DNA from 2 places in the Corynebacterium halotolerans YIM 70093 genome. Region 1 is predicted to be linked to the other one. Evidence: riboswitches for the same ligand, from Rfam matches in the RefSeq annotation. Region 1 holds a riboswitch; the other holds the start of a gene.
What was found. A riboswitch is a leader RNA that binds a small molecule or an ion and turns the genes downstream of it on or off. The one in region 1 is predicted to bind thiamine pyrophosphate.
Positions count from the first base shown of each region.

Region 2: another riboswitch for thiamine pyrophosphate. It lies ahead of A605_RS05485 (ECF transporter S component); the one in region 1 lies ahead of A605_RS07280 (bifunctional hydroxymethylpyrimidine kinase/phosphomethylpyrimidine kinase).

Region 1 is NC_020302.1:1,562,055-1,566,175, reverse strand. It holds gene A605_RS07285 (calcineurin-like phosphoesterase C-terminal domain-containing protein) at 266-2,116, shown strand; TPP riboswitch at 2,318-2,414, shown strand; gene A605_RS07280 (bifunctional hydroxymethylpyrimidine kinase/phosphomethylpyrimidine kinase) at 2,403-4,025, shown strand.
Region 2 is NC_020302.1:1,158,201-1,162,321, reverse strand. It holds gene A605_RS05500 (AAA family ATPase) at 1-187, opposite strand, end outside; gene A605_RS05495 (energy-coupling factor transporter transmembrane component T family protein) at 184-942, opposite strand; gene A605_RS05490 (ABC transporter ATP-binding protein) at 939-2,267, opposite strand; gene A605_RS05485 (ECF transporter S component) at 2,264-2,887, opposite strand; TPP riboswitch at 2,877-2,985, opposite strand; gene A605_RS05480 (DUF2218 domain-containing protein) at 2,999-3,343, opposite strand; gene A605_RS05475 (2-dehydropantoate 2-reductase) at 3,355-4,121, opposite strand, start outside.

The DNA.
Region 1 (4,121 bases):
AGGGTCAACCGGGATTGTCCGACCGTTCACTCTGTTTTACCGCTGAGGACAAGTCAGCGTCCTAACCTCACATCCGGCACCCGGCCCGCCTGTGACGCGGCTCCGGGTGCAACCCGACGTCCGCAGTCGTTGTCCTGCAGGGAAGACGTCGGGTGTTCCCAGTAGGAAAGGCCAGAGGCCAACACCATGATCGGAAGTCGAACCCACCTTGAAATCTAATCCCAGCCCCACCAAGCGCACCCCCTTTCACCGTACGGCAGCCCTGATGTCCGGTCTGACACTGGCCGCCACCGGCGTCCTCGCCCCGACCGTCACCGCCCAGGAGGACACAGCCACCACGGCCTGGGAGGAGACCGCCTACCGCGGCTCCGTCGAGGTCGTCGATGAGCAGGACGACGAGAACACCCTGGAGGGTGTCGTGTTCGAGGACACGAACAAGAACTCCCAGCGGGACGAGGGCGAGCCCGGCATCCCGGGGGTCTCGGTCTCGAACGGCCGCACCATCGTCACCACGGACGCCGAGGGCCGCTACGAGTTGCAGGTCGACGACAACACGACCGTGTTCATCACCCAGCCGGCCGGGTACCAGGTCCCGGTGGACGAGAACAACGTCGCCCAGTTCTTCTACAACCACGTCCCCGAAGGGTCCCCCGACCTGCGCTACAGCGGCATCGAACCCACCGGGCCGCTGCCCGACGCGGTGAACTTCCCGCTCTCCCCGTCGGAGGGGACGGCCTCGCCCGAGCAGAACTGCGTGATCGGCGGGGACATCCAGACCTACACCGCAGAAGAGGTCGAGTACGCCCGCAACGGCGCCTTCGCCGACCTGGCCGCCCGCGATGACTACGCCAACTGCGGCGCCCTGTTCATCGGCGACGTCGTGGGCGATGATCTGTCCCTGTACCCGGACGTCAAGGAGCTGACCGGCATGCTCAACGGTCCGGCCCGCTTCCTGCCCGGCAATCACGACCTGGACTTCGACGCCTCCGATGAGGACCACAAGTTCGACACCTACCGTTCCCACTTCGGCCCGGAGTACTACTCCTTCGATGTCGGTAACGCCCACGTGGTCGCGCTGGAGTCGGTGCAGTACCCGCTGGAGGACGGAGACGGCTACAACGGGGCCATCGACGATGAACAGCTCGAGTGGCTGCGTCAGGACATCGCCCACACCCCCGAGGACAAGCTGATCGTCCTCGCCACCCACGTCCCGCTGATGTCCTTCGCGGACCAGGGCTCGGACGTGCACCAGATCGATCAGGTCCAGGAGATCTACGAGATCATCGGCGACCGTGAGGCGATCGCCGTCAGCGGTCACACGCATGCGCTGGCGAACATGCGCGAGGGAGACAGCCTCGAGGGCTGGAACGAGCTGTACGGCGTCGAGGAGCTGCCGTTCACCCACATCGTGGCCGGCGCCATCTCGGGGGACTGGTACAGCGGAGAGACGACCGAGAACGGATACCCCCAGGCCGTGGGCCGCGACGGCTCCCTGCCCGGCGTGCTGACCCTTGACATCGACGGTTCCGAGGTCTCCGAGTTCTACACCGTCCGTGGCGAGGATCAGTCCACCCAGATGGCCCTGTCCCTGAACACCCCGGCCTACCGGGACTGGTACGAGGACAACATCGACAACGCCGGTGAGGCCGAGGAGTTCGCCGATCCGCTGGTCGTCCCGGAGGACGAGGTGGCCGAGACCTGGCTGACCACCAACTTCTGGATGGGCTCCACCGGCTCCACCGTCGAGGTCTCCATCGACGGCGGCGAGGCAGTCGCCGCCGAGCGCACCCAGCAGATGGACGGCGAGGTGCCGAACGTGGGCGCCGAGTGGTCCGACCCGGCGGCGGTCCAGCAGCAGCTGGTCCACGGGGGCAGCGTGGCCGACCGGGCGGCACACATCTGGCGCCTGCCGCTGCCGGCCGATCTCGGGGCCGGTGAGCACACCGCCGAGGTGACCGCCACCGACGTCCACGGCCACGAGTACACCGAAACCCTCACCTTCACCGTCAGCCCCGTGGAGGGCGGCGACGATAACGGTGACGACGACACCGAGGCCCCCTCCTCCGGGCTGTCCAGCCTCTCGAGCAACCTGTCGAGCGCCGGTTCCCTCTTCTAATTTCTCGACTCCCCGCACTGGCCCCGGTCTTTTCGCCGGAGCCGGGAGAAACAGGACGACCGCTTCGGCCGATCCGCCGTTCCACCATTGAGGCACAAGATCACTTCAGTTGATCTTGTGCCTCAAGCACTGTTTGAGCCTTGTCCGGTCCTCCTCCCCCATCCCCCCCACCCCGCGCAATCGCCTTCTGCTACGGTCGAGCCAACGACATTGGGGTGCGCGCCGCCGGCGCGCTGAGATCAGACCCACTGAACCTGCTCTAGCTCGTACTAGCGAAGGGATTGTCTTGGCTTCCTCACGCCTGCCCGTACTCGATGCCCGCCCGGCCCACACGGAGTTTCCCGGGGTGGCCGTCCCCCGGGTGCTGTCCATCGCCGGCACCGACCCCACCGGCGGCGCCGGAATCCAGGCCGACCTGAAGTCCATCGGCGCGGCCGGCGGATTCGGGATGAGCGTGGTCACCTCGCTCGTCGCCCAGAACACCCACGGCGTGCGTTCCGTGCACACCCCGCCGCTTCAGTTCCTGACCGAGCAGCTGGAGTCCGTCTTCGACGATGTGACCGTCGACGCCGTCAAGATCGGCATGCTCGGCGACGCACGCACCGTTGCCCTCATCTCCCGCTGGCTGGAGGAGCACCCGGTGCCGGTCGTGGTGCTCGACCCGGTGATGATCGCCACCAGCGGTGACCGGCTGCTGGCCGAGGACGCCGAAATCGCCGTCCGCGACCTGGCGACCCGGGCCGACGTGGTCACCCCGAACCTCCGCGAGCTCGGCGTGCTGGTCGGCCAGCCCATGGCCACCGACCTCGACGAGGCTCTCCGACAGGCGGCCGGCTTCGCCGCGACGCATTCCACCACGGTGATCGTCAAGGGCGGGCACCTGACCGGGCCGCAGGCCGACAACGCGGTGGTCACCCCGGACGGCACCATCCACCACGTGGCCAGCCCACGGGTGGACACCCCCCACACCCATGGCACCGGATGTTCCCTGTCCTCGGCGCTGGCCACCCGCCTGGCCGCCGGCGAACCGGTGGACAAGGCCCTGGCCTGGTCCACCCGCTGGCTGCACGAGGCCATCCGTCACGCCGCGGAACTCAACGTGGGCACCGGAACCGGCCCTGTGGACCACTTCCACCGGGACCGCCGCCTGGCCGCCGCGGCCTCCACCCGGGCCTGGGAGCACCTGGCCCGGCCCGCACTCGACGGCTCCGGTCCCGGACAGCTGGTCGCACCGTCCCCCACTCCCTCCCCCAGGGCGCGGATTGCCCCTGCCGGCCCGTACACGGCCGCGCTCTGGGAGGCCACCGGCGGCCTGTGGGCCGAGATCATGGACCTGCCGTTCATCCGGGGTCTGCGCGACGGCACCCTGCCGGAGGAGGACTTCAACTTCTACCTCGCGCAGGATGCGGCGTACCTCAACCGGTACTCACGCGCCCAGGCGCACCTGTCGACGATCGCACCCGACGCCGAGGCCCAGGTCGACTGGGCCCGCGGCGCCACCGACTGCATCGTCGCGGAGAAGGAGCTGCACAACAGCTGGCTGGCGCACCGCGATCTGCCGGAGACCGGCACCTCCCCCGTGACGCTGGCCTACACCGACTTCCTCGTCGCCTCCTGCCACATCAACCCCTACGTGGTTGGCACCGCGACGGTGCTTCCCTGCTACTGGCTCTACGCCGAGATCGGCCTGGAACTGGCCGCGCACAATCACGCCGGGCACCCCTACCGGGCCTGGCTCGACATGTACAGCAGCCAGGAGTTCCTCGACGGAACCCGGCGCGCCATCGCCCGGGTGGAACAGGGGCTGGTCGGGGCGACTGTGGTGGAGCGGGTGCAGGCCGCGGAGGCGTATCTGAGTGCGTGTGTGCATGAGCGGGAGTTCTTCGCCCAGGCGGACCGGGCCTGGTAGTGGCATGGGCGGTTTAGCCCGGTTTCGCCGGGTCGATTCTGCGGGCGGGTGTGTGGCTTGCAGCTTCGTTTGGTGACTGTTTCGTAGCTTCAGATG
Region 2 (4,121 bases), 400 kb from region 1:
AACCCGGGCGCACGGGGTCGAGCACATCCTCGACGACCATCCGGGACGCCGCCGCCAGCCCCGACCAGCCGGGGTAGAAGTCGTCGAGGTGGACCACCGTCAGGCCGACGCGGGCCGCGACCGCCTTGGCGAAGGTCGTCTTGCCGGCCCCGGACGGGCCGTCGACCAGCACCGTCACCCTGTTCACGCGACCCCCAGAAAACGGAAGGAGCCGGTGGCCACGGCGATGGCGATGGCGCTGCCCGACGCCGCCAGGGCGACGGCCATGACGATCCAGTCGATGGCGTGCAGCCGCGACTCCCGCGCCCACGTACGCCGTCCCGCCCGGCCGAATCCGCGGGCCTCCATGGCGGTGGCGAGCTTCGAGCCACGCCGCAGGGCGAGCACCAGCAGCCCGAAGGCCAGCGTGAGCCAGTAGCGGATACGCCCCTGATCGGCGATGCCGCGCGCCCGACGTGCCCGGCGCATGGAGGCCAGGTCGTCGCGGAACAGGGAGACCAGCCGCACGGCGGCGACCGCGCCGATGACGAAGCGCTCGGGCAGCCGGAGCACCTGGGCCAGGCCGTCGCCCAGGTCCGTGGGGTCGATGTCCGCGGTGAGCACCATCACCGGCAGGCCGATGGCGAGCACGCGGACGAAGATGGCAGTGGCCAGGGACAGGGAGTTGTCGGTGACGTGGATGAACAGCAGCTCGAAGTGGGTCTGCCCCTCGGGTCGCCCGTAGAGGGCCATGGGGATCGCCGCCAGGGGTGCGGCGAGCAGCACCGGCCAGCCGCGGCGCAGCAGTCGGGCCCAGCCGACCCCGCACAGGGGCGCGACCAGCAGGGTGAAGGCCAGGGCGACGGTCGCGGAGACCAGGTCGACCGACAGCAGCAGTGGGGTGGTCAGCAGAATCAGCGCCAGGATCCGGGTGACGGGGTTGACGCCGGCGATCAGGTTCACCGGATCTGCACCTCCTGGTCGCCGAGGGCGGCGATGAACGTCTCGTCGTGGGTGATCGAGGCGACCGTGGTGCCGGCGGCGGTCAGCTCGCGCAGCAGGCCGACGAGCTCCGCGAAGGTCTGGTCGTCCTGGCCGAAGGTCGGTTCGTCGAGGATGAGCAGCTGCGGGGCGGAGACCAGCGCGGTGGCCACCGACAGGCGGCGTTTCTCCCCGCCCGAGAGAGTGAAGGGGTTGGCGCCCGCCAGGTGCCGCAGGCGCAGCCGGTCCAGCAGGTGGTCGATGCGGTCCCGATCTCCCCCGCCGACCGCCATCTCCGCGGCGACGGTGCGGGCGACGAACTGGTGCTCGGGGTCCTGGAAGACGAAGCCGATGCGGTCGGCCAGGTCGGCCGAGGACCAGGTGTGGGCGGGACCCGACAGGCCGCGGCACAGGTGCTCGGAGTAACCGAGGACGCCACCCCGGGGCTCGAGCAGACCCGCCAGGGTCAGCGCGAGGGTGGACTTGCCGGAGCCGTTGGGTCCGGTGATCACGGTGGAGGTGCCCTCCGGCAGCGTGAGCGTGCGGGGTGGACCCCACTCGGTGAGCAGCTCGCGGGCGTCGAGAAGCGCGGGAGTGCCGGCCGGAACGCCGACCGCCGGCGGCAGCGCGGGCGGGGTGGGCAGCTCATCGGCGCCGATGTCCGCCAGGCCGTCGGCGGTCAGGTGCAGCAGCCGGTCGACGACCGGCACCCAGTGGTGGGCGCGGTGTTCGGCGATGATCAGCGTCGCTCCGGTCTCGGTGACGGCCTGGTCGACGGCCTCGACGACCTCCCGGCGGCCGGCGGGATCGAGGTTCGCGGTCGGCTCGTCGAGCAGGATGATGTCCGCCCCCATGGCCAGCACCCCGGCCAGGGCCAGGCGCTGCTTCTGCCCGCCGGACAGCTGCCGCGTCGGGTGATCCAGCGGCAGGTCGAGGCCGACCATGGCCAGGGCGGCCGGTACGCGCCGCCAGATCTCCTCGCGCGGGAGGCCGAGGTTCTCGCAGCCGAAGGCGACGTCGTCCCCGATGCCGGAGGCGATGACCTGGGAATCGGGATCCTGGAGGACCATGCCGGCGGTGCCGGTCGCCTCGATCGAACCGCGGGCCTCGCCGTCCTCCTCGTCGCCGAGCAGGCCGGCGACCGCCGCCAGCAGGGTGGACTTGCCCGCCCCGGAGTCGCCGGTGAGCAGGATCCGCTCGCCTGGGGCGACGTCGAGATCCACCCCGGAGAGCGCGAACGTCTTCCGAGAGGCGTGGCGCCAGGAGAAGGCGTGCGCCCGGATCCGGCCGGGCACGGCGCCCGTCATGCCGTGCGGCCGGCGGCGAAACGGTCGAGCGCCCCGGTCCGTGCCAGCGCCTTGACCAGCCAGTGGCCCAGCAGCCCGGCGAGGACGGCTCCGGAGACGAGCAGGCAGGTCAGGTAGATGGAGTTGAAGGTCAGCGACTTGGCGATGTTCGCCGAGGTGAACAGCTCGAGGACGAAGGCGCCGAGGCCGGCGGCGGCACCGGCGGCCATGGCCACGCCCACACCGAAGCGCCGGTAGCCGAAGACGGCGAAGACCAGCTCGGCGCCCACGCCCTGGGCCAGGCCCGAGTAGAGGGTCTCAATCCCCCAGTGGTTGCCCAGGGCGGCGGAGACCAGTGCGGCGATGACCTCGACGAAGACCGCGGCCCCGGGCTTGCGGATGACCAGCCCGCCGATCACGCCACCCAGCAGCCAGACGCCGGCGACCAGGCCGCCGAAGCCCGGGGTCAGGGCGTCGAGGGCGGTGAAGCCGGCGAAGCCGATACCGTTCCACACCCAGAAGATCAGTCCGCAGGCCACGCCGAGGACGGCGGCGATGATGATGTCGATCACCCGCCACGAGGGGCGCTTCCGGCGCCGGTCCGTCGGGCCGGCGGAGGGCAGGGTCGGGCCTGTGCTCATGTTTTCTCCCTAGCGTCGGTACTAACCGAATCAGGTTCGACGGTTCGCCGTGACGGCGTCTCAGCCCGGAATTTCACCGGGCACCCGTGGTGGTGTCGTTGCGCGACTACTCTAGCCCTCGAGATCGGCGGCGGTCCAACGGGTCCCCTCGTCCCCGCCGCGGCGTCGCCAGGCGACCTCGAGCCCGTCGCGGGTGCCGAAGCGCACGAGGTGCACGCCGACGACCCGCTCGAGCCGGTCGAGGGCGTCCTCGTCGCACTCCAGGTGGAGCAGCAGCACCCGGTCCCCGACGACCATGTCCACCTCGCCGATGGCCTCCCCGGCGAAGGTCAGGTGCCCGCGGCCGGACTCGGCGTCCCAACTGGTCTGCAGCTTGGTGGAGAAGTGGGAGGCCAGTTGCTTGCCGTAGCGTCCCGGCCGGTCGGTCTTCACGCGGGCGGTCGAGGAAGCGGTCATGACTGGCTAATCTACCCCAGCGCGCGCAGCAATCCCGAATGCAGGGGCGTATCGACGCCGTGGGCCGCCCCGATCCGGCACACCGCGCCGACCTGCGCGTCCAGCTCGCCGGGATCCCCCGCGGCCAGGTCGCGCTGCATGGAACTGGTGGCCTCGGCGGGCATCCGGTCGGCGAAGGCCATGGTGCGGGCGACCGCGTGGTCGGCCAGCGGCACACCGTCGGCCCGGGCGACGGCGTGGACCTCCCGCATCAGGGCCTCCAGACGGGTGCGTTCGACGGTGCGCAGGTGGCCCAGCGGCCGGCCCGTCCACGCTCCGAGGCCCCCGAAGCAGGTGACGAACATGGCTTTCTCCCAGACCTCGGCCCAGATGTCGGGGTGCACCGTGGCCTCGATGCCGGCCTCGTTGAGGGCGGCGGCCAGCTCGTCGACGGTGGCGTCCGCGCGCCCGTCGAAGGTGCCGAAGGTGTAGGAGATCGGCCCGCCGTGGAACTCGACCCGGCCGGGCCCGGTGTGGTGGAAGAACCCGCGGACCACGCCCGGCAGGGTGCGCCCGCGGCCGACGACCTCGGCGACCCGGGTGGGCACCTCCACCGCGTTCTGGGTGACGGCCACCAGGGCGTGCCCGGGCGCCCCGGACAGCAGCTCCCCCACGTTCGTCCCGCCGGTGGCCTTGACCGTGAGGAAGACGACGTCGCAGTCCCCCACCTCCGCGAGCGAGCCCACCGCGGTGACTTTCAGCGGTGGCTCGTCGTTGAGCCGGAGCCCCTCGGTGATCA